4 regions of the Litorilituus sediminis genome follow, and region 3 is predicted to be linked to each of the others. Evidence: predicted binding sites of a transcription regulator. Region 3 holds the regulator's gene; each other region holds the start of a gene.
The links. Region 3 encodes MetJ, which represses methionine synthesis genes. Its sites were predicted from a motif close to TAGACGTCTAGACGTCTA; they were not measured.

Region 1: a site for MetJ is predicted at 6,469-6,486, ahead of metE (5-methyltetrahydropteroyltriglutamate--homocysteine S-methyltransferase). Genes of this name have one in related genera too.
Region 2: a site for MetJ is predicted at 4,161-4,178, ahead of EMK97_RS01550 (cystathionine beta-lyase). Genes of this name have one in related genera too.
Region 4: a site for MetJ is predicted at 4,047-4,064, ahead of serA (phosphoglycerate dehydrogenase). Genes of this name have one in related genera too.

The regions. Positions count from the first base shown of each region.
Region 1 is NZ_CP034759.1:3,059,483-3,067,456, forward strand. It holds gene EMK97_RS13570 (zinc-dependent metalloprotease) at 1-683, opposite strand, end outside; gene EMK97_RS13575 (RNA polymerase sigma factor) at 1,008-1,622, shown strand; gene EMK97_RS13580 (hypothetical protein) at 1,615-2,154, shown strand; gene EMK97_RS13585 (DUF4097 family beta strand repeat-containing protein) at 2,210-3,163, shown strand; gene dnaB (replicative DNA helicase) at 3,276-4,694, shown strand; gene EMK97_RS13595 (secondary thiamine-phosphate synthase enzyme YjbQ) at 5,038-5,457, opposite strand; gene EMK97_RS13600 (LysR substrate-binding domain-containing protein) at 5,504-6,394, opposite strand; gene metE (5-methyltetrahydropteroyltriglutamate--homocysteine S-methyltransferase) at 6,563-7,974, shown strand, end outside.
Region 2 is NZ_CP034759.1:341,976-349,949, reverse strand. It holds gene EMK97_RS01565 (sensor histidine kinase) at 1-986, opposite strand, end outside; gene EMK97_RS01560 (HIT domain-containing protein) at 1,110-1,460, opposite strand; gene EMK97_RS01555 (M14 family metallopeptidase) at 1,678-2,751, shown strand; gene EMK97_RS01550 (cystathionine beta-lyase) at 2,925-4,103, opposite strand; gene EMK97_RS01545 (DNA polymerase II) at 4,298-6,709, opposite strand; gene dinG (ATP-dependent DNA helicase DinG) at 6,830-7,974, shown strand, end outside.
Region 3 is NZ_CP034759.1:2,071,559-2,079,532, reverse strand. It holds gene EMK97_RS09275 (M20 metallopeptidase family protein) at 1-333, shown strand, start outside; gene EMK97_RS09270 (acyl-CoA thioesterase) at 376-852, opposite strand; gene EMK97_RS09265 (hypothetical protein) at 1,004-1,432, shown strand; gene EMK97_RS09260 (hypothetical protein) at 1,449-1,646, shown strand; gene sodN (superoxide dismutase, Ni) at 1,663-2,166, shown strand; gene sodX (nickel-type superoxide dismutase maturation protease) at 2,169-2,465, shown strand; gene hemE (uroporphyrinogen decarboxylase) at 2,950-4,017, shown strand; gene EMK97_RS09240 (1-aminocyclopropane-1-carboxylate deaminase/D-cysteine desulfhydrase) at 4,093-5,013, opposite strand; gene EMK97_RS09235 (DUF2959 domain-containing protein) at 5,035-5,688, opposite strand; gene metJ (met regulon transcriptional regulator MetJ) at 5,845-6,177, opposite strand; gene metB (cystathionine gamma-synthase) at 6,382-7,539, shown strand; gene metL (bifunctional aspartate kinase/homoserine dehydrogenase II) at 7,555-7,974, shown strand, end outside.
Region 4 is NZ_CP034759.1:1,160,345-1,168,318, forward strand. It holds gene EMK97_RS05220 (SLBB domain-containing protein) at 1-643, opposite strand, end outside; gene EMK97_RS05225 (peptide MFS transporter) at 1,021-2,466, shown strand; gene EMK97_RS05230 (5-formyltetrahydrofolate cyclo-ligase) at 2,523-3,188, shown strand; gene rpiA (ribose-5-phosphate isomerase RpiA) at 3,272-3,937, shown strand; gene serA (phosphoglycerate dehydrogenase) at 4,110-5,363, shown strand; gene EMK97_RS05245 (IS1182 family transposase) at 5,600-6,964, opposite strand; gene EMK97_RS05250 (CoA-acylating methylmalonate-semialdehyde dehydrogenase) at 7,085-7,974, opposite strand, start outside.

The DNA.
Region 1 (7,974 bases), 990 kb from region 3:
GCTCTTGAGCCGTAAACACTTGGGTTGTCATTGTTAAATACATAATCAACAACAACATCAACATTGTTATCGTAAGCACGTTTACTTAAGATGCGAGACTTCTTGCTATTCATCTTGCCAACTTTAAAGCGCTTCTTGGCATTTTTATCGTTAGCTCGTGCCCAAGGCGATACTTTATGAAGTGATTCACTTAAGAACAGTTTATTTACTTTTAACGCAATTTGACCGTCTTCTTCTTTTTCAATTTTCAGGCTAGCAAGCACTGCTTCACTAATGTTGGCATCTTTGGCCTTACTGATAGGGTTGTTTTCATCAAAGAGGTAACGAGGTGTTTTTGTTACTACATCAATACGATCGAAGTAGCGTCTAAATTCAATGACTTTAACGCCGCGGTAACCGCCACGAAAATGACCTGCATCTGATAAACCGTCAACTGTGTGAGCAAAGTGAAGGTATGGTGTATCTAATTGTGTTTCCTTGAGCAACATTAAAGTGTCGCCAGTTTCTTTATCTTGATAGAAGTTAAACAAACCTTCGGTGGCGGTTTTCTTTTCTATCATTTGTGCGATAGTTTTATCGGCTTTTTTATCTTTATCCTTGGACTTTTCCTCGTCGGCAGCAATGGCTAATTGGCTTGCAGATAACGCTATGGTTACCGCCAGTGACAGGCTAGTTAATTTCATCATGGTTCCCTATCTTCCTCTGTATTCTATTTTTTAGTTTTACTTTTATTTGGTTTTACTTTTATTTATTCGCTGTATTCGTTTAATTCAATACTTCACTTATAAAAACCTATTCAGTGTAGGTAAAACGGTTGCTAAGAGTAAACTACAAAAAGTAACAATATGTTAATAAAACTTTAAAATAAGGTAGTATTGAGGCGAGTGTTAGCTTAAGAAAAATAACGGTACTTTTATTTCACTTTCTTTAAACCTTTTCTTGGCAGCGCGCATCTCACTTAATAACAGCATGTTAGTGATTTACAAATAACGATAAGAGAACATCATTTGGACACGAATAAGGTGATTGATGCTCAGCAGCGTTTTGTTGCAAACCCTGAGCAGAACTGGCAAGAACATGAGTGGATAATACAAGCCAAGCATGGTTCGCAAACTGCTTTTCATCAGTTGTATGAAAAATACCATAAGCAAATTTATGCACTGTGCTGGCGTATGCTTGCAGATAAAAGTAGCGCGGAAGATGTATGCCAAGAAGTGTTTGTGGTGTTATGGCAAAAAATTAATAACTTCCGTGGCGAGAGTAAATTTAGTACTTGGCTGCACAGTGTCGCGACCAATGTGGTCTTGGGGCACTTACGTAAACATAAAACCTGGTTGCAGCGTATTTTTAGTATTGAAGATCAGCAAGATAATGTTACCGAGCAGAGTGTTGCTTTATCAGATGATTCAGAATTAGCTGAGCTAGATAAACATATAGCTCGCTTACCTGAAAGAGCGAGATTGGTTTTTGTGTTGTTTGCTGTCGAAGGTTATCGCCATGAGGAAATAGCTAGCATGCTGAAAATGGCGGTTGGTTCGAGTAAATCTCAATACCACAGAGCAAAAACATTATTAAAACAATGGCTAACAGAAGCACAAACTGAGGAAAATTGCCATGGTTAACGAAATTACCGATAAAGAGCTGCAACAGCAGATTGATAAATTACCAAAAGAAATTACGCCAGAGCGAGACTTATGGGCGGGCATAGAAAAGGCGACTCAAGGTAAAAAACAAATAACAAAACAAGGTAACGTATTTGTACCGAGTGTGTGGGCGGCATCCTTGCTTGCTGCTGTATTAGTTACTTGGTTGACCATAGCGCCTAATGAAGCAGAGCAACAATTGGTACAGCAAGGCGGGGCAAGCTCTGGGCAATCAGAGCAAGCACAAGTTGCCTTAGTTACACTGATGCAAGATAACTTTTTGCAACAAAAGCAAGCCATGTTGGTGAGTTTTGGTCAGCCAGATATGTCGCAGTTACCGGCAGAAATGCAAGTGCAACTAGAGAAGTTAGCAGCAGCGAGAAAATCAATTACTAAAGCGTTAGAGAATGATGCTAACAATATGGATTTGCTGAACTTATTAGACTTTACTCAGCAGCAAGAGCTGAAGTTAATTCAGCAGTTATATCGTCCACAATTACAAAATATTTAACAGATTTATCTACAAATGATCTCGTGATTGTTTGTATCTCAAAAAAGAGGTTTTTATGAACACATTTAGCAAATTATTTTCGCCAGTATTAGTGCTTTCTTGTTTGTTAGCAAGCTCAGTATCACTCGCGAGTGAAAAAATATCACAAAGCTTATCAGCAGACGATGTTACCAATATTAGTGTTGATAACCATAGCGGCTTAATTAAGGTTGTTGGTTGGAATAAAGATAATGTCAGCCTTGAAGGAACCTTAGATGATAAAGCGGAAGGCTTAATTTTTGAGCGTCGAGGTGCACAAATCTTTATTGAAGTTGAATATCCCAATGTAGAGCGTTGGTCTTCCTCTGGCTCTGAGCTAATTATTCATGCACCTAAAGAATTGCGTGTTACTTTATCGGGTATATCAAGTGATATTAATGTCAGTAATTTACATGGTGGCGTTGAAGCGAAAACGGTTAGTGGTAATATTGAAGCTACTGATATTACAGGCAATATTGAGTTAAGCAGTATCAGTGGTGATATTACTAGCCTAGATTTAAATGGCAAAATTTCCTTATCTGCCATTAGTGGTGATATTAAAGATCAAAACTCTAATGGCCGTTTGCAGCTACAATCTGTTAGTGGTGAAGTTGAGTTAACCTCGAAAGCACCAGAGGTTTATGTCAATAATGTTTCAGGTGATGTTGAGCTTAATTTAGCAGAAGTGATTGAACTAAGAGCATCAACCGTTAGCGGTGATATCGAAACTAAATTAAGTTTGGCTGATAAAGGCCTGATCAAGTCGTCAAGTGTTAGTGGTGAGCTAGTCTTTGAGTTTCAAAATAATATAGATGCAAGCTTTAGATTAGTGTCAAATGTTGGCGGTGATATTGTCAATAAACTTACCAATGACAAAGCTGAGCGCCCTAAGTACGGCCCCGGAGCTAAGTTGTCTTTCCAGGTTGGTGATGGTAATGCCACCGTAAGTGCAAACAGTGTCAGTGGCAGAATTAAAGTGCTAGCTAAGTAATTCATATATATCCGCATAAATCTTTAGCATCTTTTTCATATTCTCCATGTCGAAAAGATGCTAAAGTAAAGCCCTTTTTTGATTGTATCATTGCATAGTAAGGGCTCTGTAAATGGCAGATAAAAAGCCAGGTAAATTTGCCAAAGAAAAACAGTTTATTAAAGATAAACAAATAGACGAATTAAAAGTCCCTCCTCATTCGCTTGAAGCTGAGCAATCCGTATTAGGTGGTTTATTACTTGATAATGAAACCTGGGATCGCGTTGCTGAAAAAACCGTTGCTGAAGATTTTTACAGTCGCTCACATCGACTAATTTTTGAAACGATTGGTGCCTTAATTGAGCTGGGCGAACCCGTTGATTTAATTACCTTATCTGAAGCATTAGAAAACGATCAAAAACTTGAAGATGCCGGTGGTTTTGTTTATCTCGCTGAGATGATGAAAAACACGCCAAGTGCCGCCAATATTACTGCTTATGCTGATATTGTTCGTGAACGTGCGGTCACTCGCGAGATGATCAGCGTTGCCAATGAAATTGCCGAAGCTGGTTACGATACCCAAGGGCGCAGTAGTGCTGATTTACTCGATTTAGCAGAAACTAAGGTTTTTGCCATTGCAGAAAAGCGTGCCAATAAATCAGAAGGCCCTGAAAGCATTCATTCGGTATTAGAAAAAACCGTAGATAGAATTGAAAAACTGTGTACTACGCCATCAGGTGGTGTTACTGGGGTTTCTACTGGTTTTACCGATTTAGATAAAATGACCGCAGGTTTACAGCCTTCAGATTTAATTATTGTTGCCGCTCGTCCTTCTATGGGTAAAACAACCTTTGCCATGAACTTAGCTGAACATGCCGCTATGACTGCAGGTAAACCAGCGCTTATTTTTAGTTTAGAGATGCCTTCAGATCAAATTATGATGAGGATGCTGGCATCGCTTGGTCGCATTGACCAAACTAAAATTCGTACCGGGCAATTAAATGATGAAGATTGGGCAAGACTATCATCAACCATGGGGCTGTTAATTGAAAACGGTAAAATGTTTATTGATGATGCTGCAGGCCTAACCCCAACGGAAGTGCGCTCGAGAGCAAGACGTGTTCATCGGGATAATGACGGCATTTCCATGATCATGATTGATTACCTTCAGTTAATGCGTGCGCCGCAGTTTTCTGATAACCGTACCTTAGAGATTGCTGAAATTTCACGTTCACTTAAAGCCTTAGCAAAAGAGCTGCAAGTGCCTGTAGTTGCGCTTTCTCAGTTAAACCGTAGTTTGGAGCAACGTGCCGATAAGCGTCCAGTAAACTCAGATTTACGTGAATCGGGTTCAATCGAGCAAGATGCTGACTTAATTATGTTTATTTATCGTGATGAGGTTTATCACGATGACAGTGAATTTAAAGGCATGGCGGAGATTATTATTGGTAAACAACGTAACGGGCCTATTGGTCGCGTACCATTAACCTTCCAAGGTCAATTCTCTCGCTTTGATAATTATGCTGGTCCGCATGTATTAGAAGAAGATTAGTGATTAGGGCGTGTTGATCTTTGTTGATATTTTCAGCAATGAGTTATTTTTATCAATAGCAAAGCAGTATGAGCGCGGTTTGGTTGTTCCAAATAAGCGAATACTAATGCCGCTAGTGTTAAAAATAGCCATTGCCCTTCGGGCTGAGGCTAAAATCCCTTTATTCTGCGTTAAAAGCGGCTGATTTAGCTAGCTAAACTACGCAACTTTTGCCTTGATTAAAGGGATTTTATCTCTCAGCTGAATTATTAAACAAAGGTCAACACGCCCTAGTATTAATTCTTCTAAAATTAATTAAGATTGAATGATAAAGCACGTTTGTTTGGCAAACGTGCTTTTTTATTTATTCACCATTGATGGTGACCACTATAGTGCGACTGGATGCGTGGTTTCTATGCTCACCTAAGTAAATACCTTGCCAAATGCCTAAATTTAGTTGACCGTTACTAATAGGAATAGTGACACTGCTACCTAAGGTGCTGGCTTTAATATGCGCTGGCATATCATCACTGCCTTCATAAGTGTGTTGATAATAGCGAGCATCTTCTGGGACAAAGTGATTAAAGTGCGCCTCCATATCTGAACGCACTGTTGGGTCGGCATTTTCATTAATAGTTAGCGAAGCCGAGCTGTGTTTTATAAACAGGTGCAATATGCCACATTTGAGCTGGTGAATTTGTGGTAATTGCGACATAAGCTCATTATCAATAAGGTGAAAACCTCGCTTTTTGGCTTTAATTTGTATTTCTTTTTGCTGCCACATGAATCTTTCTCTTCCTGGTTGCTAACTCGCTAACGCTATCACTTAGTTAAACGACATACAATTGCTTAAAGGCGGCTATTACTTGTGGAATAAGCTGTTCAATGATGTCGCGTTGTCGGTTGTTTGCCTGATATTTGGCGTAGAGCTTTTTGTATAGGCCAGCTTCGCCTAAGCGTTTCCTTGTCAGTAACGCTTGTTGGCTTAAGCTACTGACGAGCCAATCGGGCAAGGTGGCAACGCCCATACCTGCCGCCGCCATTTGCAACATAACATGGCTGTTATTAACTTGTTTTATTTTGGCAGGAGTAATGCCTTTTGGCGTTAAAAATAGTTGAAAGATATCTAGTTGTTTATTTGGCAAAGGATAGGTAAGCAAGGTGACGGATTTAAACTGCTCTGCTTCAACATAATCATATTTACTGCCTAGGGCTGAATCATTTAATGCCGATACGGCAATCACTTCAAATTGACCAATCTCTTGATATAGATAGTTATCTTCCTGTTGCTGATAATCGGTAAATAAAATATCTGCTGACAGTGCTTGTTGCTGAAAGTCATCGTCGAGAAATTCAATCGCAAGCGCAGGGTGTTGCTGAGAAAATTGCTGGCTAATGGGCAGCAACCATTGAAAGCAAGCGTGACAGGCTATGGCAAGCTTAAGGTTTTGCGCTTGTTTAGTTGGTGCTTTAAGTACTTGCTCTGCATTTGTAATCGCTGGAAATATCTCTTTGGCTAAATCAAGTAGCACTTGGCCTGCGTGACTAAACTCTACCGGCGAGGTATTACGGATAAACAAAGGCTCGCCAAGACGTTGTTCAAGATCTTTGATTTGATGTGACAAGGCAGATTGGCTGGTAAAAAGCTTAGCTGCCGCTTTCTTGATATTGCCCGTTTCTTTTAATGCTGTCAGCGTTTTTAAATGTTTAAGTTCAAACATAATGAATTTTTTTCAAGTCCTTGTTGAATTCTTTGCGCTTGCCAAAATCAGTGGTTTTTTAGAGTATAACCGTATAAACATCTAGACGTCTATTTGTTTTTTTGGTGATTAATAGTCAGCTTGACCAACAAGTTGCTGGCGATAGTGATAATAGATTTGGAGCAAAACATGCAAATTCATAATTTAGGTTTTCCGCGCATAGGTGCTAAGCGCGAATTAAAGTTTTCTTTAGAGCAATACTGGCGCGGAGATATTTCTCAAGCCGATTTTTTACAAAGCTGTCAGCAATTGCGTCGAAGCAATTGGCAATTGCAGGCTGATGCTGGCATTGACTGGCTGCCCGTTGGTGATTTCGCCCATTATGATCATGTGCTTAACACTAGCCTGCTATTAGGTTTGTTACCTGAGCGCTTTACTAAACATAAGCATGCTGTTAACAATCGCTTAGATCTTGAGTTTCGTGTCGGTCGTGGTCAAGCACCCAGTGGTTGCCAATGTGCCGCCAGTGATATGACCAAATGGTTTAACACTAATTATCATTATATTGTTCCGGAATTAAGTACTGCGGTACTGACTAACGATATGGCGGTCAACACAGAGCAATTATTGGCACATTTAGAAGAAGCGAAAGCGGTTGCTGATAAGCGAAAAGTCGTGCTATTGGGGCCAATTAGCTATTTATATTTAAGCACTGTGGATAAAGAAGATAAGCTAGCCTTGCTACCGGATTTGCTAGCGCGATATCAGCAGGTGCTAGATAGTTTAAGCCAAGCGAATGTTGAATGGCTGCAACTAGATGAGCCTGTACTGGGCTTAGAGTTAGATAAGCAGTGGCAAAATGCTTTTACCTTGGCTTATCAACAGCTGAATAAAGGTGGGCTAAAATTACTATTAACGAGTTACTTTGCTTCAATAGAACATCATATCTCGCTTGTTAAAGTGCTAGATTTTGATGGTATTCACTTAGATACGGTTGCTGAAAAAATCGATATTAGCGCTGTTATTGCTCAGCTACCAAGCCACTGGGTTATCTCGTTGGGTGTTATCAATGGTCGCAATATTTGGAAGGCTGACTTAGTGTCAATCTATGAAACCTTGCTACCTATTTATCAAGCCATAGGTGAGCGGTTATGGTTAGCGCCATCATGCTCGTTATTACACTCGCCGGTCGATCTTCAGCAGGAAAGCAAACTAGACGCTGAATTTAAGTCATGGCTTGCCTTTGCTAAACAAAAATGTCGGGAGCTACAGTTATTAAAGCAAGCTTTAGTGGATGAAAATACTGATGAGATTGCGCTTTATTCAAGCCCTGCAGTTGCTCGTGCGAACTCTAAGCGCATTAATAACCCAGAAGTATTAAAGCGTGTTAGTGCCTTAACAGCAGCAGATTTTAGCCGTAAAGATAGCTTTGAACAGCGTAAACGCCTTCAGCAACAAGCGTTGAAGTTACCTTTGCTACCGACAACGACAATAGGCTCGTTCCCGCAAACCGGCGATATCCGTCAAGTCAGAGCAAAGTGGCGTAGAAATGAGTTGAGTTTGGATGAATATCAAACGTTAATTCAGCAAGAAATTCGTCA
Region 2 (7,974 bases), 1.7 Mb from region 3:
TTGCGATAAAGCGCCTGTAATCTTTCTCTGGTATTCACTAAACCAACGCCACTTTCGCGATGTAAATTACCGTCCACTATATCAGCTCCTGGGCCATTGTCAGCAACTTCAATCAGTAAATCATTGGCAAAACGCTTCACGGTAATATTTATTTCACCACCTTGCTCCTGTACCGCAATAGCATGTTTAATAGCATTTTCTGCCAGTGGTTGTAGAATCATACTTGGCACTAATGCTTGCTGACATTCGGGCTCAATGTGAAAATTAACTGACAATCTATCCTCAAATCGTACTTTTTCTATCGCCAAATATAGCTCAAGTGCCTGTAATTCACTTTCTAAACACACCTTTTTCATGGGGTCTTTATCTAGAGAATAACGTAAAAACTCACTTAATTTCGTTACCATAGAGTTAGCCGTTTGATTCTCTTTCACGAGTATCAAGGTTGAAATAGCGTTTAAGGTATTAAATAAAAAATGTGGGTTAAGCTGGTATCTAAGCATTTTTAATTGTGCTTGATGCGCAACGGTATTCGCTTTTAATACATTTTGCTTTTCCACCTGTAGCATTTGGTAGTACTTAGTACCAAAATACAAGCCACTCCAGCTTAAAATGATGTAGAAAGACCAAACACTCGATTGGGTATACATCAACAGAAAATCAGGTTTATAACCGTGTTTGTATATTTCCCAATAGTTAATATTCTTTACAATCTGCCAAAGTACACCGGTAATATAAGAGGCAACAATAACAATAACAGCAATTTTAAGCGGAGGTAAGTTCCATACCTTTTGATAGATATAGCGAAGTGGTACGGTAAATAGCCAGCCAGCGTAAGCATTTAAAAAAATAATAACCACGAAAATGTCACGTAAGTCATGTAACAAGGAGCCTAAATAGTGCACTAAGGCAAAACCAAACCAGCCCGCACTATGGGCAAGCCAGAACAGGCGATTTCTATTTTCTAATAAGTCTTTCCAATTCACACTAACTATCCATTTAACTATTACAACTTAAGTATGCGCTAGTGCACGCTTAACTTCATGGCCTTTAATCGTAGCTTTCCAACCATTTATCGCATTTTCATGCAATATAGATTAAGAACATTCTTATACAGACAACATAGGACCAAGCGCTTGTCCACCAAGTAGGTGCATATGAATATGGTACACTTCTTGGCCACCATGCTTATTGCAATTCATGATCAAGCGATAGCCATCTTCATCAATACCTTCTTCCTTCGCCAATTTCTTCGCCACTGTAATCATGCGCCCTAAGGTTAATTCATCCGCTTCTTCAACATCATTAATGGTTGGAATTAACTTATTAGGAATAATTAAAATATGGGAATCAACGCGTGGGGCAATATCACGAAATGCGGTAACTAATTCATCTTGATATAACAAAGGTGTTGGGATCTCTTGGCGAATGATTTTTGAAAAAATTGTCTCTTGTGGCATAGCAAAACCTATTTAAGTAATTTGGACAGGGTTTAAGTTTAACGAAAAACATGATCTGAAAACATAAAAAAGTGGAATTTACTTGTTTTACTTCAGTTTGTTGACCTCAATCAAAAACCCATTATTACAACCTATGTCATGCTAGCTATTCAATAAGGAAATGTGCAGCTTATAAAGTGCTAGTGAAACTAAATATACGAACAAACCGGGCAAGACAATGGATATAGATTTTAGCGAAATCATTTATTTAAAAGATCCAAAATGGCAAGACTTACATGCCGATTACGTACAATTTTTACTATCGATGGCAGGGCCAACTGTTATTGATATTACTGGTAAGGACACTAGTAAGTATCGAGTTTTTGTCACCTTACTACAAGGTGACGAACCTTCAGGCCTTATTGCAATGCATCGTTGGCTAACATCACGTGATGAAGCACAATTACCACAAACGAATATTCGATTTATTATTTGCTCTGTTGAAGCAGCAGCAATGCATCCATTATTTAGTACCAGGTACACAGATGGTGGTATGGATATCAATCGCTGTTTTGGTAAACACTGCTCAACAGAATGTCATACCGATACCCAAAAAGGTTACTGTGAAAGAGCGAAACTCATTGAGACGGCTATTCGCGAGGTAGCACCAGAAATGGTGATCGACCTTCATAATGCCTCAAGCCCTGGACCTACCTTTGCGGTGAGTTCAGTGATCACAACAGACACCTTATCTTTGGCATCTTTTTTTAGTCAAACGTTAATACTCTCTGATTTACACATAGGCTCGATAATGGAGCAAGAATTCAATTGCCCATTTATCACCATAGAGTGTGGCGGTTGTAGTGATGAACAGGCACATGAGGTTGCTTACTCAGGTATTAAACAAGTAACCGCATGTGAAAACATTGGCTACATTCACCAAGAAAAGAACGTTGAAGTAATTTACAGACCGCTGCGGTTACAACTTAAGCCTGATGTCAAATTATCTTATGCTGCCCATGATGAAGGCTATCGAGGTGTTACCTTAAAAGATAATATTGAGTACTTTAATTTTGGCAGTGCCCATCAAGACGAGATGCTAGGTTGGGTAGATGGTAATGGTTTAAATAATTTACAACTGCTCAACAAAAGTGGTGAAGATGTTATCAACGAGTACTTTTATACCCGTGATAACCAACTCGTTTGTTTGCATAACTTAAAATTATTTAAAGCGACAACCAATAAAAATATAGCCACGAATGACTGTCTATTCTATGTGGTTAAACTTACCAATGGTGAAATGCATGGTTAACTTACGCCATGGTTAACTTACGCCATGGTTAACTTACGCCATGGTTAACTTACGCCATGGTTAATTCAGTTCGTTAATTAACAACAAAGTTAACTTTTAACGCAAATAAATAAAAGGTCGAGTATTACTCGACCTTTTTAGTTTACGTATCTTTATTACCGTACTGAAAGCGCTTATTTTGCTAAGGCACTATTTAATCTATCAAAGCCTTTAGCTAAATCCTCGATTAATTCATCAACATTTTCAAGGCCAATATGAACGCGTACTAGCGGGTATTGAGACGACCACTGTGTGGCACTTCTGAGTGAGGAAACATTGCTAATACCTAAAATTAAGCTTTCAAAACCGCCCCAAGAATAGCCCATTTTAAAGTGAGATAAACCATCAAGGAAGGCCTTAATTGATTGCTTATCACCTCGATTCAAAACGAAAGAAAATAAACCATTAGAGCCGTTAAAATCACGCTTGAAAAACTCATGACCTGGGCATGAAGCAAAAGCTGGATGTAAGATACTGGCAACTTCTTCACGTGTTTGTAACCAATGAGCAACCTTTAAGGCATTTTCTTGATGTTGCTTTAAACGCACACCTAAAGTTCTAATACCGCGTAAAGCTAAATACAAATCATCTGGAGAGGTACATTGCCCCATTAAATAACTATTATCTCTTAATTGAGGCCAATACTCCTCAGTCGCAGTAGCCGTACCTAACATGACATCAGAGTGACCAACAATATATTTAGTTGCGGCTTGTACGCTAACATCTACACCATAGTCAAATGGTTTAAAATTAACCCCGGCTCCCCAAGTATTATCTAACATAACGATACAGCCATGTTGATGGGCAATACGACTAATCGTTGGTACGTCTTGCACTTCCATGGTAATAGAGCCAGGCGATTCTAAAAAGACTAAGCGAGTATTATCTTGAATTAACCCTTCAATATCAGCACCAATTAATGGGTCATAATAGGTTGTTTCTATTCCCATTTTTGCCAAAATTTTATCGCAATAATCTCTTGTTGGTTCATAGGCAGTATCCACCATAAGAATATGATCACCAGCACTAACAAAAGCTAATATGGCATTCGTAATGGCAGCGGTTCCTGAAGGATACAGAGCACAACCTGCTCCGCCTTCTAACTCAGTCATAGCTTCACTAAAAGCAAACGCTGTTGTTGTACCTCGTCTACCATAAACCATGGTTTGATTAAAACGGTTAGCAACAGCGTTATTCATTTCATCAACAGTATTAAAAACAACGGTTGATGCTCTGGTAACACTTGGGTTTACTACACCATTGGTCCACTTGTCATTGCGTCCCGCTGTTACAAACTTGGTTTCATTCTTCATGGGTTACTATCCTAAATTTTAATTGCCAATATTAAATGACACTAGGCTGTAGCTATCTAGCCATCTAAACGTTTATTGGCTTTATTTATAACCTGAAATACAACTTTATGCACTAAGTAAAGACAAAAAAATTAAAATAACTCATAACATACTTATATAAAACAGAGCTTAATATCTCACTAAGCTGAGGTTAACTAAAAAAGCTCTTGCTGGCTGTTGGTGAGTTGCTCAAAAGATGTGTGTAAAAAGGGCAATATATCATTGGCGATGGGTTTTATTTGTTTATCAATATAATAATCATAATCTAAAGGGCTAGTTAACATCTCAAGCGGCTGCACACCATTAACGGTAATAACATAGTCAATTTTGCTACCACGCTTATAGTGATTTTTACCTAGCTGTTTATTGGCAATAATGCAGGCTTTAATATGTGGTGGAGTATTCTTATAATCTTGTAAGTTTCGCCTGATTTTTTTACTAAAAACCAATTGCTCGTCATGATCTCCTGCTCTAATTTGCGCAATCAGCTTTATTAAATAATCTTTATACGGCTCACCATTAAAAATCAAAGAGTACAGTTGTTGTTGAAATAACTTCGCGGTCTCTGTCCAGTCACTTCGAACCGTTTCCATACCTTTAAACACTATTTTGTCATCTGCTAGTCCTGCGTACCTTTTTTTAGTGCCGATTGACTTTCCACCTTTAGCAATATCTAACCCTCGTATGGTTGGCATCAAAAATTTACTAAAGTGAGTTTCAAATTCAATTTCCAAATAACAATCCAGCTGGTACTTTTCTTGCAGTGTTTCTTGCCAACGCTCATTGATATACCCTTCAAGTTGTTTACCTAACTTTAAACTCTCAGCATTAGCTAAATCATTATCAAGATAAACAAAAATAGAATCGGTATCGCCATAAATTACCCGATAGCCTTGCGCTTCTATCCATTGCTTGGTGGTTTTTAAAATTTCATGACCTCGTTTAGTTATTGCACCTGATAAACGCGGATCAAAGAATCGACAGCCCGTTGAGCCTAAGACACCATAAAAGCTATTCATAATAATTTTTATCGCTTGTGATAATGGCGCATTTTTTTGCTGTTTTGCTTTGTCTCGCTCTTGCCAAAGGTTAGTAATGATATCTGGTAAAAAGTGCGCCTCTCTTGAAAAATAAGCGTCATCAAATGCTGGGATAACTTGGCTGACATCTTCCTGCTGCGCTTTAACTTGCATGCCTTCAATCAGCCCCATAGGGTCTATTTTAAAAGTACGAATAATACTCGGGTACAGGGATTTAAAATCTAACACTAAAACATTGTCATATAAGCCAGGTAATGAGTCCATCACGTAGCCACCCGGTGACACTAAATCAGAGTTGCCATCCCCCATATTCGGTGCAACATAACCGCTTCGATGCAATTTAGGTAAATACAGGTTAGTAAAAGCCGCAACTGAGCCACCTACTCTATCTATGGTCAGCCCAGTTAAGCTTGCTCTTAATAAAGCAAATTCAAGCAATTGCTCTTTGGCAAAAATAAGTGATACTAATCGGCAATCTTCTAAGTTATACGCCGCTAATGCCGTTTTGTTATGATGAAAGTTGTCAGTGATTTCTTTAACACGATTTTCAACATCAGTTACTTGCTTTTTTTTCCCTAAAAGTTGTTGGGCTATGAAATCTAGTGAAAAGCTAGCAAACTGGTAGGTCGCCGTTTTTAGCACATCAATACCATCAAGTACTACTCGACCGGCAATATCAAGGAAGTAATGCTCATTTGCATTACTGTTTTGTCGCCAACGCACCGCACTATGGTCACGGCCAATGGCAAACGGTAAGCCATATTTATCAAAACGCTTTTGCAATAACCTAAAATCAAAGTTAATAACATTCCATCCTATAAACACATCAGGGTCAAAAGTATTAATTTCTGCTAAGAGTTGCTCTAGTAATAACTCTTCATTCGCCACCCAGTGAATATAACTTGGTGCATCTGCTTGCTCAGCCCCAATCATAATAACTCGCTGAAATTCTTCATGGTTATTATTATGCTTAGCCAGCGCGTACAGGCCTATAGAATAGAGCTCTCCTTCCATTGAACACTCAATATCAAGTGATAGCGTTTTTAATGATACATTGTTTTGCTCAGTCGTTTTTTTACACTTAACTTCATATACCTTTCTATAGCGATGACAATGTTGACTTGCGCCGATAAAAGATAAGTCAGCAGTAATAAAGCGCTCCATTAAGTAACGATCATCAGGGCGAATATCATCTTCATAACACTTTATTCCCTCTCGCTTTAATACATCACGAGCACGATAAAAATGTTGCAATGACTGAAAATAGCAGGCAAATACTGGCTTTTGATTAAAAGTCTTTAATGGCACAGCTTGACAGTCCACAGCCATATTTACCAATAGGCTCTTGGCCTTGTGAGCATAGTCAGCTTCAATAAATAATGTTGCCCGTTGATCATCAATAATTAACTGAAATACACCAGACTGACCTTTTACCCACAACCTAATTTGCAAGCGACCATCAACATCAAGTGCTTGGCGAGTCAATAACTTACCGGATTGAATGACATTTGTTGCTGTACTAGACATGTCGCCCCATTTCTTTAAAAATTTATCAGTTTTTCGCAGTTAATTATGTCAACAAACAACAAACCTGTTAATATATACAGCACTTTACCCTAATACTAACTATTTTTAAACGACTTATCTATGCTAACTGATGCGCTAAAACAAGTGATACGTGAATCGTACAAAGCAATTGGCGAGAACTTAACTAACTTCAGCCCACGTAAACAGCAAAACTTTCTTATTGCCGAAATAGCAAAAACATTAGCGGGTGAATATTCGAAAGAGCGTAAAATCATTACTATAGAAGCTGGTACAGGCACAGGTAAATCTCTCGCATATAGCTTAGGTGCTATTCCTCTGGCTATAGCTCGTGATAAAAAGGTCTGTATTTCAACAGCAACCGTTGCTCTACAAGAGCAGTTGGTCAATAAAGATCTGCCCTTTCTTAAAGATTACGCCAATATAAATTTTGACTATGTCTTAGTGAAAGGAAGACAAAGATATGTTTGCCGACAAAAACTTAGCCAAGCGGTAACATCAGACTCATCGCAAATTGGTTTTACCTTCGCGCAAAAACCGGACGCAAGTGATATTCGCACACTCAATGCGATGCATAAGGCGCTACTTGATGGCAGTTGGCAAGGCGATATTGACTCGTGGAAAACTCATTTACCTCAGCACATTTGGCAACAAGTACAAAGCGATAAACACAGCTGTTTAAAGCATTTATCTGAGCATAGTCATTGCCCTTTTCATAAAGCGCGTGAGCTTATGGAGCAAGCCCATGTGTTAGTGATAAACCACAGTTTATTACTGGCTGATTTAGAGCTTGGTGGTGGAAAAATCCTTTCAATTCCTGAAGATACCTACTACATCATAGATGAAGCTCACCATCTACCCAAGGTAACGCGTGACCATTCAAGCGCAACAATCACGCTAAAAGGCGCCTTAGACTGGTTAAAAAAATTACAAGAAACTGGCGACAAAATGGCAAAGCTGATTAAATCACAAAAAGCCATTTCTCCGTCGTTAAAACTCGCTGATGATTGCCAAGATTTATTGGTTGAGATGCAAAAAGTACTCACGTTTATCGAGAATAATCGAGCAAGTTATTTCCCTGTGAGCGAACAGTCGCAAGCAAAATTCAATCAAAGTGACGAGCAAATTTACCGTTTTGAAAATGGTATTATTCCCAGTACCTTAAAAAACTGGGCGCAAGATATTCAAGAACTCAGTAAAAAAGCCCTTAACAGCTTAAATAAATTGTACAATAGTTTGATAGAAGC
Region 3 (7,974 bases):
GATGAAAATACCCCGTCTGTTTATAATGAGCCAGAATATACACAGAAATTGGTTAACCAGCTTACACGCGCTTTAGGTGAGGCGCAGGTGGTTACAGTAGACCCTGTCATGGCGGGGGAGGATTTTGCTCGCTATGGCCGTACTAAAGCAAAAATCCCCAGTGCGTTATTTTGGTTAGGTGCGGTTGAGCCAACACGCTATCAGCAAGCGAAAAACACAGGCCAAGCATTGCCATCATTACACTCAGCAAAATTTGCTCCTGATGCAGAGAAAACTATTGCCACAGGGGTAAAAGGCATGACCACTATGGCGCTGAGTTTGTTAGCTAAATAAGCAGCTAGCGTGTGGCAAGCAGACGATAACGGCTTGCCTTATTTATTCAACGAATATTTGCATTTCTTCGCCAATTTGTTTGCGCATCTCCATCAGTTTAACGGCGCTGGCGTGTTGTTTTTTATCTGCTTCGGTTTTTGGTATCCATTGCGGAACTTGCTCTGATTGACCATTTTGATCAACAGCTACCATGATAACAATACAGTGGGTTGTTAAGCGGCGGTTAAGTGATTTTGGATCACAAGCATTTACTTCAAGCGCAATATGCATAGAAGAGTTACCGGTATAAATAACCTTGGCTTCTACTTCAACTAAACTGCCCACGTGAATAGGAGCGACAAAGCGTATACCACCTGCATAAGCTGTTACACAGTAACGGCCACTCCAGCCAGCGGCACAAGCGTATGCTGCTAAGTCTATCCATTTCATTACCGCGCCACCATGAACTTTTCCACCAAAATTGACATCTTGTGGCTCTGCTAAGAATCTAAGTGTTACATCTCTTTGTGGTTTATTCATTTGTTCACCGTGGCTTATTTCTGACTTTGTTCACCATCTTACTTGAGAATGATCTTATTTTAAATTTTTACGTACTTTCTCTTAGTAAAAGAGTTTACAAAATAGATTATGAGTATATAATGAGAATCATTCTCATTTGTGTTGGTGTGTTATGGAAGTTTGGCAATTACTGCTACAAAAAGGCAATTTCCACTTCAATTATGAAAATTGGTATGAAGCAGAGGAGTGCTATCAGCAAGCACTTGAATGCTTAGAGCAGTTTTGGTTGGCGGATATGGAAAATAGCACTTTATTGCTGGCTTGGATTGGCTCATTTCATAATTTGGCTGTGTTGTATGAAGTACAAGGCAAGGCGCAGTTGGCTTTTAAGTATTTGCAAATACCTCACCAAAGAATGATGGAATTATCGCGCTGCAATGATATTAGCCAAGATTTGCAATTGATGGCATTAACGGCAATTAAAATCACTTTAAGCCCCATGTTAGCTTTTAGTAAAAAGCATAAAGCGTGTGCTGGCTGTCTTAAATCATTGCAGCAGATGGAAGCTGAAGTCAGTGCTCAGCAACCTGTATTACATTAATTAAAGGATCTTTACCATGAACAAATTATCATTACTTGTGACATTTTTATTGACGCTAGTGGCTGTGGTTTCACTACCTGTAGCAGCACACTCGGGCCATGATCATAGCGCTGCTGATGCTGGCTTGATTCATTTGTTATGGTTGGCTCCTATTATTATTGCCGCTGGTGTTTTGGCATTTAAAGAGTTAACAAGCTCTAAACGAGATAACTAAAGCAGGAGGATATATTATGATTTATCAAATTATTGAGAAGTTAGATGAAAAACTAAATTTTCCTGTGGTTTCTGCTCACTGTGATATCCCTTGTAAAATATATGACCCAATTACTGCACAAATTGCCGCCCTAACGCTGATTCGTATGGTTGATTTGATTGCAGAGTTGCAAGCGAAAGAAAGTCTAACGCTAGCACAGCAAGCTGAGTTTATTCGCTTAGTCAATCAAAAAGAACAGCATGCTATGGAAGTAAAACAGGAGATCGGCATTATTTGGGGCGATTATATTAAAGCGCCACAACTAAGCGCATTTCCTGAGTTACATGAATTAACTCACGATATTATGCTAACAGCATCAAAAGCAAAGCAGCACATCAGTAAAGAGCAAGCCTTATTATTGTTAGATAAGGTTAATCGCTTTGCAGAAATCTTTTGGCAAACAAAACAAGTAGCGACATTTACTGCTGTTTGCCCATATCCACCAGCCCAGAATGTGGTATACCCTAAATTAGGAGACTGATTATGTTAGGCTTTCACTTTTGTAAAGTTCGCGGTATGAGTATGTCACCTGACATTCCTGAAAATAGCTACATTTTTATCGTGCCTTGGTTAAGGTTAAGACAGCTTAAAGAAGGTAGCATATTAAAGGTGTTTCATCCTAAGCATGGCTTTATTGTTAAATCGCTAGCTAAGATAGACAGAAATGGTTTATTTTGGCTTAAAGGTCTGCACAAAAGTAGTATGCCAATTGAAAAGCTGGGTCCTGTCGGTAAATCGCAAATTTTAGGTAAAGTTCTGCTGGTATTTCCGCCTAAATAAGCCAATTTATTGGTTTTATTCTACGGGTGAAAAATGATGCTTTACGGGGAATAAAAAAGCCTTCCTCTTTCGAGGAAGGCCTGAACTGCTCGCATTATGGTCTTGTTAAACAAGCTTCTTATTAGTTATTTATTTTCTTATTATTGTTATTATTTTCTGTAGCGCAGGCATTTTATAACAAACCATTTTTTTCGCTGCAACAACTTTAATAGAGCATAAACTCCACGACTTTTTTCGTATTTAGGCGGTATTTGCCATACTGGTTGATAAGTTCTTGATTCAAAAACACTTGCCAAAAAACAACCGTATTTTTAAAGAAAAAAATTATTTTTATTGGAGAGATTTGTGGTCAGTTGATTTGGCGCATAGATCAAAATCAATGGCGGTGGTAAACTGTGCGCCATAAATAATTAGCTGTTATAGCTAGAGTGAAGTGGAATATAGCTAAGAAAGCTCAACCATACCAAGTTAAGAGGATATATTGGTGACAGAATTAAAGAATGATAACTATTTACGTGCGCTATTAAAGCAACCTGTAGATTACACACCAGTATGGATGATGCGCCAAGCTGGCCGTTATCTGCCAGAATATCGTGAAGTAAGAAAAGACGCTGGCGATTTTATGTCGGTTTGTAAAAACGCTGAGCTTGCTTGTGAAGTAACAATTCAGCCATTACGACGTTTTCCATTAGATGCGGCAATCTTGTTCAGCGATATTTTAACTATTCCTGATGCTATGGGTTTAGGTTTATATTTTGAAACCGGTGAAGGACCTAAGTTTGAACGTCCTATTACTTGTAAAGCTGATGTAGATAAAATTGCTGTACCTGATCCAGAAGATGAGTTGGGTTATGTTATGAATGCTGTTCGTACTATCCGCAAAGAACTGAATGGTCAAGTACCGCTAATTGGTTTTTCTGGTAGCCCATGGACATTAGCAACTTATATGGTTGAAGGTGGTAGCTCTAAAGGTTTTACTAAGATTAAGAAGATGATGTTTGCTGAGCCACAAACATTACACTTACTTTTAGATAAGCTAGCTGACTCTGTTATCAGTTACTTAAATGCGCAAATTGCCGCTGGCGCGCAATCTGTGATGGTATTTGATACTTGGGGTGGTGTGTTATCACCACGCGATTACAAAGAGTTTTCATTGCAATATATGGCGAAAATCGTTGATGGTTTAACTCGTCATAATGAAGGTCGCCAAGTACCAGTAACCTTATTTACTAAAAATGGTGGTATGTGGTTAGAAGATATTGCTGCGACTGGTTGTGATGCGGTAGGTCTTGATTGGACAATCGATATTGAAAAGGCCAAAGCACGTGTTGGTGATAAAGTTGCCTTACAAGGTAATATGGACCCATCTATGCTTTACGCACCATTACCGCGTATAGAGCAAGAAGTGTCGAAAATCTTAGCTGGTTTTGGTGAAGGTGGTACAGGTCATGTATTTAACTTAGGTCATGGTATTCACCCTGATGTTAATCCTGAGCATGCTGGTCACTTTATTGAGTCAGTACACCGCTTAAGTAAGCCTTATCATAAATAAGCATTTAAGCTTTGAGCATAATTTGAAAGGCCTACACAGTGATGTGTAGGCCTTTTTGCTATTTAAGCTGAGTTTTTATTTAGCCGATTCTTGTGGATATTTGAGCTGGTATCTAGGTAGCATGCTTTGATTACCGACTAAACCACCTTGATGAATGTAAATAATATCTTGATTGCTTTTACGCGCTTTTAAAAAGTCCAGTAAGCATAGCCAGCCTAGCGGATCATAGAGTAGTTCAAATTCAATACCCGTTTGTGCTTTTAGTTGCTGCCAAATTTGATAAAACTCCGCATACAGCTTACCAAAGTGATATTTTTTCCGGCTTGGCAGTATTGTCGGCCAATGAGTGCTGTTAGTGTCTAACTCGTTAAATTGCTGTTTTAAGTAGTCAGGCGTGCCCACACAAGCACAGGTCATCACTTGAAAGGGTAAATACTTTTGCAGATACAATGCGGTGGTACCTGTGCCTGCAGGTAACATAAAGACAGGGTTATTAAGCTCAAGTTCCTGGCATTGCTGAATTAACTCATTGGCTAACTGTTTTACACCAAAAGCCGCCTCTTGGCATCGACCACCTTCGGGAACGCTTAGGTGATTACGGTCAAAATCAAGACTTTGTACATAAGCTTCAAGGTTGCTGGTTAGCTCTTTTACTTCAATAATTTTCGCGCCTAGCTTAAGAGCAGCGGAATAATTACCTGTAGGTTGTGCTTTTAGCCAGTGTGGAATGGGTTTGCTATAGAAGTTAAGTTGCCAGCCTTTTAGCTTAGCAAGCGCTGCTAGCGAGTATAATGAATTAGCTTGAACTGAGCCATAACCCACCAGTGTTTTTACGTTAGGAAAGTCATGTGCTAAAAAATAGGCGAATTTACGTGCCTTATTGCCACTAAATTGGGCATGAAGTAAATCATCTCGTTTAATAAATACTTTATGACCGTGAAAATGGCAGGCTTGTATAGGTGAGTTAGCCAGCAGTTGCTCTGCTGGCTGTTGCATTTGGCTCATTACAATTGAGGTTTATGGTTCTTGCAGTAAATCTAAAAATTGTTGAGATTGCTTAATAGCTGAATTCATTTCTTTAATTAACAGTTCAACATCTTTTTTAATTGCGCCATATTCACCTTCTAAAGCGCCAATAGCACGAGCATTTAGATTATGTTTTAAGTACAAGGTGTTATCTTTTAATGCCGCTAACACAGGCGCCATTTTATCGTGTGCTCTATGCATTGATTTGATTAAGGTTTTATATTGACGTTGTGTAGATTTTAACTTGGCCTCGCTTTGTCTTCTGAGTTTAGCGCTGCTGTATTGTTCCACTTCATCTTGCCATTCATCAAAAAGTGCTTCCGCGACATCTTCAATAGCAGCTATTCTACTAGCAACTTCTTCTGACGCTTCTTTACTGGCATCATACTGATCTTTAGTTGCTTGGTATTGCTCTGCAAGATCGCCACCGTCATAGGCTATTAACTGTGAAAGTTGCTCTAAGGCAGACGTAAATTGTTCTTGAGCGTCCTTTTGCGCATCTTGAGCGTTTTCAACGCGATCTAACATGATATCGCGCTTATGTTGGCCAACAGATTCCATGGCGGAGTAATAGGCTGATTGACAGCCTGTTAAAGTGATTAATATAGAAGAAATTAACAACGCTTGTGCTAAAAGTCGCATCAGTTTGTCCTTAGGTTGAATGTTGTTAGCTAATTATAGGTATAGAAAAAGTTTATCAGCTTTGCATTCGATGTGAAATAAATCCGTGCCAAGCTAACAAAAAAGCCATAATGATTCAGTCATTATGGCTTTTTTTGCTAATTCAGTGATAGCAGCTTATTATTCTTCGTCTTTCTCTTCATAAGCACTAAAGTCAGTAATACCTTGTGCTTCTAGTAATCGACGTACGCTCGCCGGCAACTTTTCGTTATTATCTTTGGCTAAATCTTCATCATCTGGTAACGGTTGACCAGTAAAAGCATGTAAAAATGCTTCGCAAAGTAGTTCACTGTTGGTTGCGTGTCTTAAATTATTTACTTGGCGACGGGTTCTTTCGTCGGTTAATACTTTAAGTACTCGCAAAGGAATTGATACGGTAATTTTTTTAACTTGTTCGCTTTTTTTACCGTGCTCGGCATAGGGATTAATATACTCGCCATTCCACTGAGCCATGGAGATTCCTCTATAGTAGCTATTGTAATAATATATATTTTCTGGGGCTAGATTTTACCTTGTCGGAAAAGTGAGTCAAGTAGAAGTTTAGAAGTCTAAAATATCTTGACGCTTACAGTTAAAGTGTTTAGAGTTATAGACGTCCAAACATCTATACGTTTTTTTGAGTAAATGAGCGAATCTAGCTCATAAATGGAGAACACTATGTCGATTAAAAATATTACCACTTCGGCAGTACAAGCAGGCATTAATACTGATGAACATCACGGTGCAGTGGTACCTCCTATCCATTTATCTAGCACATACTCATTAAAAGGTTTCAATGAAAAACGAGAGTTTGATTACTCTAGAACAGGCAACCCAACTCGAGCAACCTTTGCTCAAGCCATTGCAGAGCTTGAGCAGGGTAGTGTTGGTATTGTCACTAGCACAGGCATGTCGGCCGTTCACCTTATTTGCCAGTTATTATCAACAGAAGATACTATTGTTATTCCTCATGACTGTTATGGCGGTAGTTTTAGGCTATTTACTCACCTAGCTCGTCGCGGCCAATTTAAGCTTGTTGTTGTTGATCAAAATGATGAAGCAGCATTTGCCCAAGCTTTAGCGCAAAAACCAAAATTAGTGCTGTTAGAAAGCCCAAGTAACCCGTTATTACGCTTAGTTGATATTGAAAAGCTAACTAAAGCTTGTCATCAAGTAGGCGCACTTGTTGCGGTCGATAATACGTTTTTATCACCAGCATTGCAGCAGCCATTAGCACTCGGTGCTGATATTGTTTTTCACTCCACCACTAAGTATATCAATGGTCATAGTGATGTTGTTGGCGGTGTTTTAGTCACAAAAGAACAGGCACTAGGTGAAGAGCTAGCCTGGTGGGCAAATTGTATTGGTATTACTGGTAGTGCTTTTGATAGTTTCTTAGCGTTACGTGGCTTAAAAACCTTACCGGTAAGAATGAAACAGCATCAAGAAAATGCTAATGAAGTTGCTAAATTCTTAAAACAGCACAGTGCAATTGACGCGGTTTACTTTCCAGGCTTTGCAGATCACCCAGGTCATGATATTGCCAAAAAGCAACAGCAAGGTTTTGGCGCTATGATGAGCTTTGAAGTAAAAGGTGGCGTTGAAGCGGTTAAAAAGTTATTTGCCAATGTAAAGTTATTTACATTAGCGCAATCACTCGGTGGTGTTGAAAGCTTGATAAGTCATCCATCAACCATGACTCATGCTGGTATGGAAATCGAAGCGCAGCTTGAAGCGGGTATCACGCAGTCATTAGTGAGAATTTCTGTCGGCATTGAAGATGTTAATGATATCATTGCAGATCTTAATCATGGTTTGAGCCAAAGCCAGTTGTAGTAGGTAGGAAAATTAATGACACAGACGCAATTAAATGTTGAACAGTCTAACGCAACAAGTTTTGACGCGGTAACAGAAAATCATTTGGCCAAGCATGCAATTCAAGTACATAAATTTGGTGGTAGTTCACTAGCATCAAGTCAATGCATAAATCGTGTGCTTGAAATAATTAAAAGCCACTGCCAAATCAATGATATTATTGTGGTTTCGGCCAATGGTGATACCACAGATCATTTATTTTCTTTATATCAGCTAGCGCAAGAGCAATTACAAGCAAGTTTAGAAGAGCAAGACCCAAGACCGTTAGAGGCTGCCGTAGCGGCGTTAAGCAAGCAGCAGCAAGCTTTAATCACAGAGCTATTAAATGCCAATAATGCTAAGCAGTTAATTCACTCTTTAGCGGCAGATATTGAACAGCTTAAAGCGTGGTTAACT
Region 4 (7,974 bases), 910 kb from region 3:
AAGATGCCATACCTATAACAACATCAACGCCAATGACCTTTTCTTTTATTTTTGCTGTGAGCAAATGCTCCATTTCAGCATACGTCATCCCTGCAACCGTATAAGGGCCATATTGCGGAAAAATTATCTGCCCTTCGCGATTAACATCTAACTCGAGCTCTTCATTTTCTTTACCGAAGACTTGAATGGAAATTTTATCGCCAGGTCCAACAATATAATTGGCAGGGATAGCAATATCCATGGTGGGCGCAAAAGTTTGTGGCGCATTAGCAAAAACATCATAGCCAAATGGCTCTAGCTCTTTTACTAAATCAAAATCGTCTTCTTTTTCTTGCTGTGATTCTTCTGAAAAAATGGGATTACCTTGAGCATCAAACTGAGTGCCTCGAGGGTAGACATTCGAATTTTCTATCATTCCAGATTGAGGGGATGAAGATATTTGTCTTTTAAGCGCATTAATATCAACCCCCATGCTTTTAGCTAATGCCGCCTGTTGCGATGCTGGCAACTTTTTAAACTGTTCGAGTTGTTGTTGGCTAACTTGTGCAGCATAGCTAGAGGGAACATAGCTAAACAAGAGCAATAAGGTACAAATGATGCTAAGTAATAGCGCGAGCTTCTTATTATAGTTAACTTCTAACATTTGAGAAAAACATTCCTAAAACTAAAGTACAGGGATTTGGCTTTGACTACAAACAGCAAGGTTAGTTCTTTCCTTGTGTGATACTGACACCAAAATTAGCAGCCACGAAGTTTACCAGTATCTGGTTATGCAAACAATAACAGCTAAACTATTGGCAAAAATTAATTGAATAAAAAGCACAAGATACCTCCTTCAACAGCCAACAAACACTATTAGGAAAGATTTCTCTACATTGCCAAGCCTATTTAGCGAGTAGATTTACCCTGAAACTTGCCTTTCCTCCTGCACATAGGTATAACAGCTCATTGAATATTTTTTTGTTTTCATTTTAATAAGCGCTAACGCAAAGAATTTTTGAGAAAATTTAGGATAATTATATGAACAAACCTAATGTGGGAACTTTTTTAGGCCATCCAAAAGGACTCTTCCTTTTATTTGGTACGGAAATGTGGGAACGCTTCAGTTACTACGGTATGCGCGCCATTCTTGTACTTTATTTAGTAGATTTAGTTGAACATGGCGGGCTAGGCTTTAGTCGAGCTGATGCACTCAGCCTATACGGTACTTTTACTATGCTAGTGTACTTAACACCATTGATTGGTGGTTGGCTAGCAGATAATCATTTAGGGCAACGACGCTCAATCATCATTGGTGGTGTGTTAATGGCTTTAGGCCAGTTTGCACTAGGTACACCACATCATTTTGTTGAAGGCTTCGAAATCGAAATGTTCTACATAGGTCTAGGCCTATTAGTATGTGGTAATGGTCTATTTAAGCCAAATATCTCTACCATGGTAGGTGATTTATATAATGAAGGCGATCACCGTCGCGATGGCGCATTCACTATCTTCTATATGGGTATCAACTTAGGTGCAGCTTTCGCACCACTTGTTGTTGGTACTATCGCTGAAAAAGCAGAATGGCAATATGGTTTTGTTGCTGCTGGTGTTGGTATGGTTATCAGTGTTATCATGCAACTTACCTTTGGTAAAAAATACCTTGGTAACATAGGTATTGTGCCTGCGGCAAAACTTGCGCAACAATCAAGTGAAAGTAATAAAAAAGAGCCTTTAACAGCCGAAGAAAGAGATCGTATTAAAGTAATCTTCATCATGGGTGTATTTACCATTATTTTCTGGGCAGGTTTTGAACAAGCTGGCGGCCTAATGAACTTATTCGCCAATGAATATACTGATCGTATGATTGGCGCATTTGAAGTTCCGGCAAGTTGGTTCCAGTCTGTTAACGCTATCTTTATCGTAATATTTGCCCCTATCATTGCCTCTATATGGGTAAAAATGGGTGATAACGAGCCTACCTCGCCAGTCAAGTTTGCCTTAGCTCTAGTTTTATTAGCTATCGGTTTCTTCTTTATGATTGGCGCTACTTTACAGCAAGGTGGTGATGCTAGCGTGAAAACCTCAATGATATGGTTAATCATGGCGTATTTATTCCATACCTTAGGTGAGTTATGTTTATCGCCAATTGGCTTATCTATGGTAACTAAACTGGCTCCACTACGTTTAGCTTCATTATTAATGGGTATTTGGTTCTTCTTTACTGCTTTAGCAAATAAAGTTGCTGCCTTTGTTGGTTCATTTATCGGTGAAGGTAATGAAGCTGCCAACAACGCCTTAGCTATCTTCTCTGGTATTGCTATTACCGCCATTGTTTCAGGTATTATTATGTACATGATCAGTGGTAAGTTAGTTGATTGGATGCACGGCGCTGAAGGCCAACATACAGATAGCGTTGAAGAAAAATTAGAAGAAGAGCTAGAAGTAACTGCTGCACATGAAGGTGTATCAAAACAGCATAGCTAAATTTTACTAATCATTTTACAATTGAAAAAGCTGGTAGCACTCTACCAGCTTTTTTTATGGCTCAAATTAACATAAGTAAACAAGCAATGGACTCAAGAAAAGAGATCAGACGCCACATTAGACAACGGCGTAAACAGCTAACAGTCAATGAACAACAACAAGCTAGCCAAGCATTAAAAGCTCAGCTAACAAGTCACCATCAAGTGCAAAAAGCAACACGTATAGCCCTCTATTTAGCTAATGATGGTGAGCTTGATATGCAACCATTTATTGACTGGTGCTGGCAGCAAAATAAAGAGGTTTACTTACCTGTTTTACACCCTTTTAATCAAGGTAATTTGCTTTTCCTTCGCTACCAACAAGAAACAAAGTTAATCACAAATAAATACGGCATTTATGAGCCAGCACTGAATGTGAGTCAAGTCTGCCCTGTTAGCAATTTAGATGTGCTATTTACTCCATTAGTTGCCTTTGATGATAGCGGTGCTCGCCTTGGTATGGGCGGTGGTTTTTATGATCGAACACTCGCTAACTGGTTTGATAGTCAAACTAACACGCCAAACAAGGCTAACCAAGCTTGCCAGTTTCACCCGATAGGCATCGCCCATGACTGCCAACAAGTGGAAAAAGTCCCCACAGAAAGCTGGGATATTCCCTTGCCAGAAATCATTACACCAACACAAAATGTAAAGTATACATACAAAAGCAAGGCTAGCAGTTAGCTCAATCACAATGCTATAATCGCCAAAAAATAGCAATTTGGCGATTGCTAGCCCTCTTCCTAATGACTAATTAAGGCACAACCATGACGCAAGATGAAATGAAAAAAGCCTCTGCTATCAAAGCACTAGAATTTATTGAAAAAGACACTGTAGTCGGTGTGGGTACAGGCTCTACGGTCAATCACTTTATTGATGCTTTAGCTACAATAAAGCATGATATTACCGGTGCAGTTTCAAGCTCAGAAGAATCAACAAAACGCCTTAAAGCCCACGGTATAGAAGTGTTCGATCTAAATAGCATAGACACACTTGATGTTTACGTTGATGGCGCCGACGAAATTACTCAGCATATGAGCATGATTAAAGGTGGTGGTGCTGCCCTAACCCGAGAAAAAATTGTAGCCGCTGTCGCTAAAAAATTCATCTGTATTGCTGATGATTCAAAGCAAGTGGATATTTTAGGACAGTTTCCACTCCCTGTAGAAGTAATTCCTATGGCGCGAAGCTATGTTGCTCGTGAGCTGGTAAAACTTGGCGGAGATCCTGTTTATCGTCAAGGTGTTGTGACTGATAATGGCAATGTTATTCTTGATGTTCATAACCTTTCAATTACTGATCCTAAAAAATTAGAAACTCAAATCAATGCCATTGTAGGTGTAGTTACAAATGGCTTATTTGCTCAGCGCGGCGCCAACATCTTAGTTTTAGGTACAAAAGATGGTGTTCAAGTCATTGGTGAAAATGAATAAATACACAGGAAAATCGCGTAAAACAACTTAATTTCTGCATAAGCACTTATTTTATACAAAATAAGTGCTTTAGAGTTTATACACTATATGTTATGTTGAGGTTATTATTTAGAAATCTAGCCATCTAAATAATTAACTTTATCCTGTGCAACAATAAGTGAAGCTAAACTGTATGAACCCAGAAACTCAAAATTCATTAGCAAAAGAAAAAATCAAGATACTACTCCTTGAAGGCGTCCATGAAAGTGCCGTTGAAGAGTTAAAGTTGAAAGGCTACTCCAATATTGAGTACCTTAAAACCTCCCTTGCCCAAGACGAATTAATTGAAAAAATTGCCGACGTACACTTTATAGGTATTCGCTCTCGCACACAATTAACTGACCAAGTACTTAGCCACGCCAAAAAGCTGGTTGCTATTGGTTGTTTCTGTATCGGCACTAACCAAGTAGATATCCAGTCAGCACAAAAGCGTGGTATTCCTGTCTTCAACGCACCATTTTCTAATACGCGCTCTGTTGCTGAATTAGTCCTTGGCGAAACGCTACTGCTACTGCGTGGTATTCCTGAAAAGAGCGCTAAAGCACACCGAGGCGAATGGTTTAAATCAGCTGCTGGCTCAGTAGAAGCGCGTGGCAAAACACTAGGTATCGTAGGTTATGGTCATATAGGAACGCAATTAGGCATTTTAGCAGAAACCTTAGGAATGCGAGTTCGTTTTTATGATATTGAAACCAAGCTGCCGCTTGGCAATGCTAGCCAAGTATTCTCTCTTCACGCCTTATTAGCTGAAGCTGATGTAGTTAGTTTGCATGTGCCTGAAACAGCGCAGACACAAGATATGATCAGCACAGCAGAATTTAATGCCATGAAAGATGGCGCAATATTTATCAACGCCTCTCGCGGTACTGTGGTTGATATTGACGCATTAAGTGAAGCTTTAACCAGCAAAAAAGTAGCTGGTGCTGCAATTGACGTATTCCCTGTCGAGCCAAAAGGCAACGATGAAGAGTTTATCTCACCACTGCGCGCCTTTGATAATGTTATTTTAACACCGCATATTGGTGGTAGTACTAAAGAAGCGCAAGCAAACATTGGCCTTGAAGTAGCAAGTAAATTAGCGAAATACTCTGACAATGGCTCAAGTTTATCTGCGGTGAACTTCCCTGAAGTATCACTTCCTGAGCACGCAGTAGCTGGTGAGCCAAGCACAAGCCGCTTACTGCATATTCATCACAACCAGCCAGGCGTGCTAACTCAAATTAACCAAGCATTTGCCGAGCACAATATTAATATCGCCGCACAATACCTACAAACAGATGATAAAATTGGTTATGTGGTAATAGATATTGAAACCTCAGATAGCGCTCAAGCACTAAAAGCACTTAAAGCTGTCGATGGTACAATTAGGGCAAGAATTTTACACTAGTCTTATTGCTTATTGAGCATAAAAAAACGGTCATTAACAAATGACCGTCAGATTACTGACAAACCCCGTCATTCTGTTCGGGGTTTGTCTTTTATGAGCAGCCGTAGGCTGCGATCTCGATATTTTTCTAGCCACGTCTTTTCTATTTTATTTGGTTTTTCTGGACTTGTTTGGGGCTTATCTTCCCTATTTGGCGTGTTAATGTCTCGAATTGAGCTTTTAAAGGGCTATCCTTTTTAGATTGCCATTATTTGGGGAATATTTGATAGCGTCATTGCTATCTTCTTCATATTTTGTGCTGCCGCAGCCATATATGCTTGCATTTGAACATTATGCTTACCTCGGTATCTTGCATACCTGTGACCATGGTGTTGCTTTGCATCAGCAAAACTTCTTTCAACGGTTTCGCATCGTCGTTTGTAAAGGTATTTACCAAGGCTTGTTAAGCGAAATTCATTAGCCCGATCTTGACTCGCAGCCATTACGTGGCGTGTTATCACTTTCTTATGACTTTTACTCTTAGTGCAATCTTTTAATTGAGGGCAATTAACGCATACCTTGGGGTCAGAATGATATTCTCGGTAACCCTCTCGACTGGTGGTCGAGTAGATTAACGTTTGCTCTTGCGGGCAGGTATACGTATCTGCTTTCTCGTCGTATTTGAAGTGCTTTTTCTTAATGGCATTCTTCGTTCGTGAAGGACGACGGTAACCAAACACCCCTTGGATGTTACGTTGTTCCAGATTAAAACAGACGGGCGCTGTGAAGTAGCCTGCATCAATACCAACAAATTCAGGGGATAGTGCAAAGCGATTTTCAATGGCATCAAGGCGAGCAATGTATGGTTGAGAATCGTGGACATTACCTGGCGTAATATGCGTATCTACAATAATGTTATAGTCGTTATCTACGGTTCTGTGGTCTAGGTAGAAAAAACCTTTTGGCTTTTCATCTCGGTGCATATAACCGCTATCACTATCGGTTTTACTTACCTTATTCCGCTTTATCTCACAATAGCCTTTATCCTTGAGTGGCTTTTTTCCAGCCGCTTTACGGTCTGCCTCCACAGCTTTGTTGATTTGCTTAATATAGGCACTGGTTGAGACGGGTTTGAGCTTGTTGGTGAACTTTCGTTTATTGGCGTTTGCTTTTAAGTGTGTGCTGTCGGTGAATAAGGCTTTGCCCCCAACTAGACCATGTTTAATGGCTTGTTGGACGATGTGATTAAATATACGTTCAAATACATCTGTGCCATTGAAACGACGAATACGATTTTGACTAAGTGTTGAGGCATCGATAACTTTCTCGGTAAGCCCCATGCGGAGAAACCATCGATACGCGACATTTACTTCGATGTCTTTGATGATTTGGCGCTCACTTTTAATACCAAATAAGTACCCAAGTAGCATAATTTTAAATAGCTGGACTGGCTCCACCGGAGGACGACCATTATCAGTGCAATATAAGTCTTTGACTTCATCTCGAATAAACTCAAAGTCAATATACTTATCGAGTTTACGAACTAGATGGTTGGCTGGAACTAACTGGTCTAGCGTGACCATTTCGAGTTCATGTTGTTGCGGGGAAGGTTCTCTTAACATGGTTAATTTTTGTAATTTTCCATGTTTTTATTAGATCAAAGTCCTAGACTACTGTCTAGGACTTTGTCATCAGTCTGACGGTCATTAACAAATGACCGTTTTTTTTACCCATAAATTAGCTTATTTTAAACTGATAGTGGTATGAATTGCTGAGCCATCTTGATGATCTGGTTCAAACCATCGAGCAGTTACTGACTTAGTATAAGTCCAAAAACTCACAACTTGCTTACCATTAGGACCTAAATCACCTAATTTCGAGCCTCTTGAGCCGGTAAAACTAAAATAAGCTACTGGCACTGGAATTGGCACATTAATACCAACCTGCCCTACGTCAATATCGTTCTCAAACTTACGCGCCGCCCAGCCAGATGAAGTAAATAATGATGTACCATTACCGTTTGGATTGGCATTAATAATTTCTATCGCTTCATCTAAGGTTTCTGCTTCAAGTACACACAGCGCCGGACCAAAAATTTCTTGCGTATAAATATCCATATCGGTAGTCACATCAGTAAACATGGTCGGACCAACAAAGTTACCATCTGGATAGCCTTCTACCTGACAATCTCTACCATCTACTAATAAGGTTGCCCCTTGCTCCACACCAGAGTTTAAAATATTCAAAATACGTTGTTTCGCTTGAGGTGACACTACTGGGCCTAAATCAGCATCACGTTGTGTACCTGGCCCTACTTTCATTAACTTAGCGCGTTCGGCGATTTCAGGTAGCCACTTACGCGCTTCACCCACTAAAATAGTCACTGGGTTTGCCATACAACGCTGGCCCGCAGCACCAAAGGCTGAGCCTAATAAATCGTTGATAGCTCTATCTTTATTAGCATCAGGCATAATTACCATATGATTTTTAGCACCCATCATGGCTTGCGCTCGTTTGCCGTGCTTAGCAGCATGATTGTAAACTTGTGTTCCTATAGCCGTTGAACCAATAAAAGAAACCGCCTTAACCGCATCACTTTCTATTAATTGATTCACAACACCTGCATCACCGT